Regions from separate parts of the Companilactobacillus sp. genome, predicted to be linked through region 1. Evidence: riboswitches for the same ligand, from Rfam matches in the RefSeq annotation. Region 1 holds a riboswitch; each other region holds the start of a gene.
The links. A riboswitch is a leader RNA that binds a small molecule or an ion and turns the genes downstream of it on or off. The one in region 1 is predicted to bind thiamine pyrophosphate.

Region 1 (3,281 bases):
ATGCTAAAAATGGTGTAGTTTACGAAGGTAAAGTTTCTTCAATGCTTAAAAAAGCTGCTCCAGAACAAGCAGGCGGCCAAGTTGTGGCTGCTGAAACATTTGCTCCAACAGCCACACGTGTCATGATGAACTTAGGTGACCCTGACTTGGCAGAGAAGTACTCGACATTGCCAGCAGACGGTATTGGTCTAATGCGTGAGGAATTCTTGTGGACAACATTTATCCATGAACACCCACTATATCTCATTGACCAAGGCCATCCTGAAAAAGTTGTCGACATGCTATCGGCAGGTATTTCTAAGGTTGCTCGTGCAATGGCCCCTCGTCCAATGGTATTACGTCTTTCAGACTTCAAGTCAAGCGAATATCGTAATCTAAAAGGTGGAGACAAGTATGAACCAGAAGAACCAGCTGACTTATTAGGTTGGCGTGGCGCTTCACGTTACTACGATCCAAAATATATCAATGCCTTCAAGCTTGAATTGGAAGCTGTTAAAAAAGTTCGTGAAGAATACGGTTTGAAGAATTTGAACATTATGATTCCATTCGTCAGAACTGTTGAAGAAGCTAGAAAAGTTACAACAATTATTAAAGATCAAGGCTTAGTTCGTGGTCCTGACTTCAAGATCTACATGATGGCTGAAATTCCATCAAACATCATCCTGGCTGATCAATTTAACCAATATGTTGATGGCTACTCAATTGGTTCAAATGACCTTGCAATGTTGATCCTTGGATGCGATCGTAACAATGATACAGTTTCACCATTGTTTGACGAACGTAACTTAGCAGTTAAACGTGCAATCCGTCACTTGATCAAGGCAGCTCACAAAGATGGCAAGACAGTCTCAATTTGTGGTCAAGCTCCTTCAGAATATCCAGAATTTACAGACTTCTTGATCAGAAGCGGTATCGACTACGTTTCAGTTAACCCAGATATGGTTAAGGAAACAAAACGCAATGTCGCACACTTTGAACAACGTATCATGTTGGACAAGGCAACTGGCAGGGGTTTGCAAGATCCAACTGACTATGAATGGTAGTCAAATATTAATGTAAAAAATCGAGAGAACTGACTAGTCAAAGTTGGCTCTCTTTGATTTTTTACAGCTCGGGTTGGTTGATATGTATATCGCTACAAATATTTTTGACCATATGCTAGACTTAAATTAAACCAAATAAGCACTAGGGGTGTTTCCAAAGAAACTGAGATAGGCTATACCTGATCCCTTTGAACCTGTAAGTTAATGCTTGCGTAGGAAAGTGCGATAATCTGGGCAAACGTAAGCCACGATTCTAAATCCTACGATTAGAACCGTGGCTTTTTCTATAATCTGGAGGAAAAACATGCAAATCGATTTATTACAAAAGGTAAGAACTGATAATCCAATGGTGTTAAATATCGCAAACTCAGTAACTCAAGGCGACGTTGCAAATGCAATCAGCGCCATTGGTGCATCTCCATTAATGACTAACTATGACCAAGAATTGAAGACTTTGGCACAATTTGCCAACGGGATCTGTATCAATATTGGGACGTTAGACCAACGTCAAAACGAACTCAGCAAGTCGTTGCTCAAGTTAGCCAATGATTTTAACAAACCAGTTGTCCTTGATCCCGTGGGAATTGGAGCCGTACCTGAACGTTTGAACTTTGTTGAAGAACTATTTCAAGCTGGTAAACCCACGATCATTCGTGGAAATGCTGGAGAAGTTGCTAGTTTAGTGGGTGCATCGTGGTCTGCTAAGGGAATTGATTCGATCGATGATGGACAAAGCCAATCAGTTGATGAGATCGCTAAAGACTGTGCCAAAAAGTTCTCTTGCGTTACAGTCGTAACTGGTGTGACTGACACGATTGCTACAGATACCTCAATTGCCCATGTCTACAACGGCCACAAGATGTTTACGACTCGAGTGGGAACTGGTGACATGCTATCCAGCATAATTGCGGTATTTGCTGGTGTCTCTGATAATGATTACTTTGAAGCTGCCAAGATGGCTAGTCTGGTATTTAGTCTTTCTGGTGAATTAGTAATGAAGGAAAGTCCTAACATTGGACCATCAGAATTTGGCGGACGTTTGCTCGACCAACTTTATAACATTACAGTTGAAGATGTGAAGAAATGGGGTAAATACGATGAATGATATAAATAGTTTTCCTCAGACGCTAACGATTGCTGGAACTGACAGTGGTGGTGGTGCCGGAATCATGGCAGATATGAAAACGATGCAAGAATGTGGTGTTTTTTCAACGGCTGTCGTAGTTGCAGTTACCGCTCAAAACACAATTGGCGTGCAAGATTTTCAAGCATTATCTCCAAAGATGATCAACGAGCAGTTTGACTCGATCCATGACGACTTTGAGATCAAAGCTTGCAAGACAGGGATGCTCGCAGATGCAGAGCACGTGGAATTAGTGTATAACAACTTGAACAAATATGATTTTGGCCCATTTGTGCTTGATCCAGTTATGATTGCTAAAGGTGGAGCCCAGCTGATTTCTGATGAGGGAATCGATCTGATCAAAACTAAATTGATCAAATTAGCAACGCTCGTAACGCCCAATATGCCTGAAGCTGAGGCTTTGATTGGTTCAAAGATCGAAAGCCAAAGCGGTATGCTAGTTGCTGCCAAGAAAATTCAGAAGCTTGGTGCCAAGAACGTCTTGATCAAAGGAGGTCATGGCGATTCTGAAATGGTTAGAGATATCGTCTTGCTTGAAAATGGCGACAGTTTTTGGATGAATTCCAAACGAGTGCACACAGTTAGAACTCACGGAACTGGCGATACAATTTCTTCAGCCATTGTGTCACGCTTGGCACTAGGCGATTCGATGAAGGATGCCATTTTATTTGGTAAAGATTTTGTCGAGGCAGCTATCAAAAATACTATTCAAGTGGGACATGGTCATGGTCCATTAAATCATTGGGCTTATAATAAGGAGCACGATAAAGATGAAGTTTGATCCAGATATGTTGAAGGCTTATTTTGTCTGTGGAAGTCAGGACTTAATAGGTCAGGATTTTGAAAAGCTATTAGAACAGTGTATTGAAAGTGGCATCACGGCGTTTCAATACCGAGATAAAGGAAACTCAAAATTGACTGATGCTCAAAGATTAGACCTTGGTAGAAGTTTGCAGGAGATCTGTAAAGCTACCCACGTGCCATTTATCGTTGATGATGATGTTCAGATGGCCAACGCACTCAACGCTGACGGTGTTCACGTGGGTCAAAAAGACGAACGGATCACCAAAGTTGTTCAAGAAGCAGCTCCAGGA
Region 2 (3,281 bases), 350 kb from region 1:
ATGATCCGTAAAAATTTTTCATCAGAATAATCGTATCGAGCAGTGACTAAATAAAGACTCAGATCAAGCATGGACTGCACCTCTGATTGCTTCAAACCAATAGTCATTGTTCATTAAAAGAGATAGTTGATTGAGAGTTTGTTGACGGAAGTCAGCCAAGCCCTCGGTGATTTGACTGGCATTTTCCGCACAGATATTAAGATAACTGATGGCACTGATTCCAGCCGCCAATCCTTCGTGATTGTTCTTGATCAAGGCTGCCATCATTGCACCAACGATATCTCCAGTACCAGTAAAACGGTCGAGTTCCGGGACACCGTTATGTAGCTCAAAGCAACTGCCGTCGCAAACGACCAAATCAGTTTCACCAGTAGCAATAAAAGTAGTTTCTGGATGACGACTAGCCAGACCTTTCATGGCGTGCAACAGTTCGTCAATTGCAGCATCTGCCTGGTCTTCAATTGAGGCATCGACGCCGCGTGCTTCACTATCTAAGTTGCAAAAAGCTCTCATTTCAGAAGTATTTCCCTTAATGATCGTTGGAGCCAGTTCCGATAGTTTAAATGCCAAATTGTATCTAATTGTAGAAGATGCAATTCCCACTAGATCAACAACAAAGGGCGTATCGGTCTCATCTGCCATTTTTCCAGCTTGAAAAAGTGTCTCCTCTCGTTCTGGTGAAATGTGTCCTAGATTCAAAAATAGGCTATCAGTTTGGCTGAAAAAGTCTGAAAATTCACGGGTGTCAGAAGCCATTACTGGTTTAGCATTGATATATAACAAGGCATTAGCGACTGACTCTTCAGTGATCTCGTTGGTAATGCAGTGAACTAATGTTGCATTTTGAATTGGAAAGCTGTCTTTAACAAATTGAGTAAAAAAGTTATTTCGACTGTAATTTTCCATGTTTGGCCTCTTGGAATAAGGATTGAACACGTAGGAATGTACGCGTGTCTTTTAACTTGTACAAAACTAGAAACGCAATGATCGAACCAGAGATTGCACCACCAAAGAATCTTGGTGTATATAAGAACCAATACATACCGTTTGAATTGCCAGTGAACCATACCATGACAGGGAATGATGCCAATGAACCAATCAAACCGGTTCCGATGATTTCTCCGAGCATTGCACCCCAAATCTTATGAGTATAGCGATAGCCGATCCCAGCCAATAGGGCTCCAAAGAAGGCACCGGTTAAGGCTAGTGGTGGGATTCCCATCATCGTCATACGGATAATGGCACAAACTAATGCCATGATAGCTACATAATAAGGTCCTAACATGGCAGCACCAATGACGTTTAAAACACTAGACATAGGTGCCATACCTTCGATTCGAAAAATTGGAGAAAGTACAACATCCAAAGCAATCATCATTGCCAGGATAGTTAACTTTTGAGTCTTGGAAGAATTGATCATAAGAAACTCCTTAATAAAATTTTGAATCGAAAATTCGGGGAGCTTGACCAATAAAAAATGCCTGTCATTAATCTAATGACGGGCACAAAAAGACCATAAAATGGTTTCACATTTTCCTTCGCCGGTGTTGGCCGTGTCAGGTTCAATGGGTATAATCTCAGCGTTTGTGCACCCCAAATGTTTCGTATTCAATTGTGATTTCAGTATAGCATAAATTTTGTATATCTCATGACATTTCCACACTTATTAAAAACTTGTTAGGTTTGATATTAATAAGTTGATTCTCATATTATAATGGAATCATAGAGAACGCTTACAATCACATGAGGATGGTAAAAATGAAAGTAGAAATAACTAGAGACGGATTAACGTTACGCGGAATTTTTAATAAACCAGATACTGACAAGTTTGATTTGGTGATTCTAATGCACGGTTTCATGGGCAATAAAGGTGATTTCCCTAGTACTTTGTTGTATCAATTAGCCGAAAGTTTCGAAGACAAAGGTATGGCAACTTTGCGTTGCGACTTTGATGGACATGGCCAAAGCGACGGCCGCTTCCAAGATATGACGGTCATGAGTGAATTGGCTGATGCTCAAGCAATTTATGAATACGCCCAAAAAGTCGAAGGCGTGCAAAATATTTATTTAGTCGGTCACTCTCAAGGTGGCGTCGTCGCAAGTATGTTTGCCGGCTACTATCCAGATAAGGTCGCAAAATTGATTTTGCTCTCACCAGCAGCAACGCTTAAATCTGATGCCGAAAAGGGCGAAGTACTGGGAGTTAAGTACGACCCGGTCAATGTTCCAGACGAATTGCATGACTTTGGCAGCAAGGTCGTTGGTGGATTTTACCTGCGTACAAACAAGAGCTTGCCGATTTATGAAGTTTCAAAGCTGTATCAGGGGCCAGTTTGTCTGATCCATGGGACTGATGATAAGATTGTCGATCCAAGTGCTTCTGAAAAATATGACGAGATCTATCAAAACAGTACCCTGCATCTGTTGCCACAAGGAGACCACGTCTACACCGTTGGCAATAGCCAGCAAAGAGCAGTGAAAATCGCGACTGACTTTTTGCTAAAGAATTAAACAATTCAATTATTTTTAGTTATTCGATAATCAAATTATAATGACTTTGAAGTCAATAAAAGGAGATGTCTAATCATGATGGGTTCAACATTTTGTTCAGGTTTATTCGGTTCTGGAATGGGCTTCATGGGCGGTGGAATGTTTATCACCGGTCTAGCAGTATTAATGATCATCTTTGCGTTCGTCTACTTTTTCAGTGGCGATCATACTAAGTTAGCTAAACAAAAGAATGCCTTAGAAATTTTAAAAGAAGAATATGCTAAGGGTAATATGACCGACGACGAGTATCAAAGACGCAAGCATAATTTAGAAGGTTAAAAAAATGGAATACCAGCTGGTATTCCATTTTTTATTTCTTATTATCTTGTTGAGTTGAGTGCCAAAAGACGGCGCCAAACCAGAAGATCCCGAGAATCAATAAGATGATTGCAATCGTTGAAACTTGTTTAATAACGTAATAAGGCAAGCCAAAAGTTTTGATGATGTTCAATAGGGTGATGATCAAAATTACTGGCATTGCGGCAATCAGAATCTGTTCGTAAGTATCTGGTAAAAAGTAGATTCCAACCAAGCAGGCAACAATCACGATAACATTGACGAAGACGATACCGCCATTGTTGATGCTGAAACTCATAAATGATGGCGTGATGAATAAAATTCCGGCGAAGATAGCAATCACCACGACTCCAAAAATCCCGGCAGCGGTATATTCGATTTTTTTATTGTCGAATAGCTTGCGATAGGTAGTTTGGTGAACGAACCACATCATA
Region 3 (3,281 bases), 940 kb from region 1:
TCATGATGATTACCAGACTTGGTCAAAACCACCGATTTCGCTGTTAACCGCGAATCATACTTTTCCAAATGGCAATTTTCTTACAACAACTGAACGACAATCATTGGCAAAAAAGTTGATTGCCGATCATAAATATATAATCGAATTAGATACCGATGGAACTTTTAACTTTGAAGACCATCCCTCAGATAGTTTAATGACCTACGCACCAGAAAATAGTTTTTACTATAGTAATTACGACGATACTTTGGGCAGTTCACTCTGCATTGGATTTTTGGTGATTCCAACGAAATTTCAAAGTAAGTTTCAAAGACTCTATCAATCGTTTCCCAGCCGTGTTTCTCAATGGCAACAACGCATCATTGCAAATATGATGGCTGACGGCAGTCTGACTGCATATTTACGAAAGTTGGAAAACGTTTATAACCAAAGAAGAAAAGTCTTGATGACTAGTTTGAAGATGGCTTTTGGGGAAAAAATCAATTTCATCGGTAGCAATCGCGGTACCTTCATTGTGTCAAAATTAGACACTGACAAATCGGTCAAAATGCTCTGCCAGATTGCCAAAGAACATCATATTATCGTGGGCGATGTTGATCGTTCATGGCAAAAAGGACCCTTGCCGTATAAAATAATCGTATTTAGTATCCGACAAGTACGGATTGATGAAATTAAAATTGGAATTAGAAAGCTTTCTAAATTATGGAATCTCTAGTCGACAAGCAATAGATTAACAAAAACAATTGAGGAATAAGGACCCAATTAAATAATTTCATAGGACCCAAAAAGAGGATATCTGTTTTTCAGATATCCTCTTTTAATATTGTTAAATAAACTTCCAATCCCTTTGATAATAAGCTTGGTCCCAGAAATGCCATTCAAGTTCACAGCTCTTCAAAAATCTTTCTTCAACTTCTTGAAGTCGTTGATCTGAATAGTTCTCAGCTTCTGAGTCGATGATTGAAAATAGTTGGTCGCTTAAATCTCTGTCGCCAGTATCTTCTGTCGAATAAAAGTCTATCCAGGATTTAAATGGGTTGCTTTCAGTCGTCTTTAAGTCCTTGAATGCATCCCCAATTTTGGCATAGGTCCAAGGACACGGCAGAATCGAAGCGACCACATCGATCAAATCGCCAGTCCGAACGGCATTGTACATATGCTCATTATATAGGTAGGTCATTGGTGCCTGTTTTTCATGCTGCAACGTTTCGTATTCCACGCCAGCAATCTTGCAAAAATCAATATGAGCTTCGATCTCGCTATTCAAGGTGAACTCAATTTGTTGAGTAAACAAAGCAATCTGCTTACGGTCATTACACTTTTGAATTGCGGCTGCATAGACTTTCATAAAAGCATTTAAATAGTTATAATCTTGACCAACATAAAAGGTCAACGCATCATTAGGCACATTACCCTCACCGATTCCTTTTACGAATGGATGAACCATAATTGCATCTAAGATTGGTTGACCTTTTTTCATTAATTGTTCAGAAAATTTCATTAATACACACTCCTACTGACCTATTTTTTCACATACGACCAGTGAGGATAATCATCACTTTCCTACGTTGGTATTGACCAAATCAGGTTCAAAGGGATTGGCAAAAGTCATCTCAGCAGTATACTGCACCCCTAGTGATCGTATTCGAATGATTTAATTTTAGCATGACTAAGCTTGTTTAGCAGCATACGCATCAGGATTGATTTCTCTGTATGAATAATCAAAAGTAATTGGGTCATCGTCAGATTGAAGTTCTTTGGCGATATCTTCGCCAAATTTTGACATTTCGATCATCATGCCACGTAATTCTTGACCATATTCTGTTAATGAATAAACCACTTTAGGTGGAACTGTTCCGAAACTAGTCCGTTCCACAATTTGATCATCTTCTAATTGTTTGAGTTGTTCGGACATAACCTTTTTAGAAATTTCGGTATTATTTACTTCGCACTCGTATCGCAATAATTCGTTGTATCGCCTTTCCTTGAGACCTAATGCACAAATTATTGATGGTTTCCATTTCCCATCAATAATTTTCAAAACTAAGTTTATGCCCATGTGGTAATTATTTTTATTATCCATATTCCCATGTCCTCACAAAATCTACTTTAAAGTAACTAGTCTACAAAAAAGTGCCTTCTATAAAAATGTAACCCTTAACATTATACTAATTTTGTAAAAGATATCACAAACAAAAGGGGTTTACAAATATGACCGAATATAAATTTTTACAACCTTATACTTTCAAAAATGGAGCTAAAATCAAGAATCGTGTCGTTATTCCACCAATGACAGAACAATCAAGCTTAGAAGATGGAACTGTCTCTCGCGATGAATTGTACTACATGGGGATGCGTTCTGGTGGCGTTGGCATGTTCATCAGTCCGGTAGCATTTGTTACTGATAATGGTAAAGGATTCGAGGGTGAACTTTCTGCAGCGCATGACCACTTCATCCCTAGCCTTACAAAACTAGCCGATACCATGAAGAAAAATGGTACTAAGGCAATCTTACAAATCTTTGATGCAGGTAGAATGTCTAACACGGCAATCCTACGTGGAACTCAACCAGTCAGTGCCAGTGCGGTAGCTGCTCCTCGTGAAGGTTACGAAGTTCCTCGCGAATTATCAAGCGATGAGATTGAAAATATCGTAAAAGATTTCGGTGAAGCAACTCGGCGTGCTATTCAAGCAGGATTTGATGGTGTAGAAATACACGGTGCAAATACATACTTGATTCAACAATTCTTCTCACCACATTCCAACAAACGTACTGACAAATGGGGAGGAGATGTCAACAAACGTATGACTTTTGGTTTAGAAGTTATTAAGTCGGTGAAAGCTGCCGTTGATAAATACGCCAATAAAGATTTTATTGTTGGTTACCGTATATCTCCTGAAGAAATCGAAAACCCTGGAATTCGAATCGATGACACACTTCAATTTATTGATAAGTTAGCAGATCAACCAATCGACTACTTACATATTTCAATGGGTAATGCTTGGAGAGCTTCACTAAATGATTCTTCTGACACAACTCCAACAATTCTCCGTATTAAAGAAAAAGTCAACGGACGTTTACCTTTGATCTCAGTGGGTTCAGTGAATACCCCAGCAGATGCTGAAAAAGTGATGGATGCCGGCATTGATTTCGTTGCTATAGGACGTGAATACTTACGTGAACCTAAGTGGATTGAAAAGGTGCAATCTGGTGCTGAAGACACCATTAGATACACGATCAATCGTGAATCTCTTGATGAAATCGGGCTTAATCCAGCCTT

Region 2: linked by a shared signal. The riboswitch ahead of thiW (energy coupling factor transporter S component ThiW) and the one ahead of thiM (hydroxyethylthiazole kinase) in region 1 are both predicted to bind thiamine pyrophosphate.
Region 3: linked by a shared signal. The riboswitch ahead of tenA (thiaminase II) and the one ahead of thiM (hydroxyethylthiazole kinase) in region 1 are both predicted to bind thiamine pyrophosphate.

The regions. Positions count from the first base shown of each region.
Region 1 is NZ_JAKVLR010000001.1:2,268,234-2,271,514, forward strand. It holds gene ppsA (phosphoenolpyruvate synthase) at 1-1,043, shown strand, start outside; TPP riboswitch at 1,178-1,279, shown strand; gene thiM (hydroxyethylthiazole kinase) at 1,348-2,148, shown strand; gene thiD (bifunctional hydroxymethylpyrimidine kinase/phosphomethylpyrimidine kinase) at 2,141-2,968, shown strand; gene thiE (thiamine phosphate synthase) at 2,958-3,281, shown strand, end outside.
Region 2 is NZ_JAKVLR010000001.1:1,914,027-1,917,307, forward strand. It holds gene thiE (thiamine phosphate synthase) at 1-71, opposite strand, end outside; gene LKF16_RS09135 (hydroxyethylthiazole kinase) at 64-906, opposite strand; gene thiW (energy coupling factor transporter S component ThiW) at 884-1,417, opposite strand; TPP riboswitch at 1,517-1,606, opposite strand; gene LKF16_RS09145 (alpha/beta hydrolase) at 1,759-2,511, shown strand; gene LKF16_RS09150 (hypothetical protein) at 2,587-2,829, shown strand; gene LKF16_RS09155 (hypothetical protein) at 2,861-3,281, opposite strand, start outside.
Region 3 is NZ_JAKVLR010000001.1:1,331,857-1,335,137, forward strand. It holds gene LKF16_RS06520 (aminotransferase class I/II-fold pyridoxal phosphate-dependent enzyme) at 1-715, shown strand, start outside; gene tenA (thiaminase II) at 827-1,501, opposite strand; TPP riboswitch at 1,544-1,644, opposite strand; gene LKF16_RS06530 (winged helix-turn-helix transcriptional regulator) at 1,670-2,083, opposite strand; gene LKF16_RS06535 (NADH-dependent flavin oxidoreductase) at 2,212-3,281, shown strand, end outside.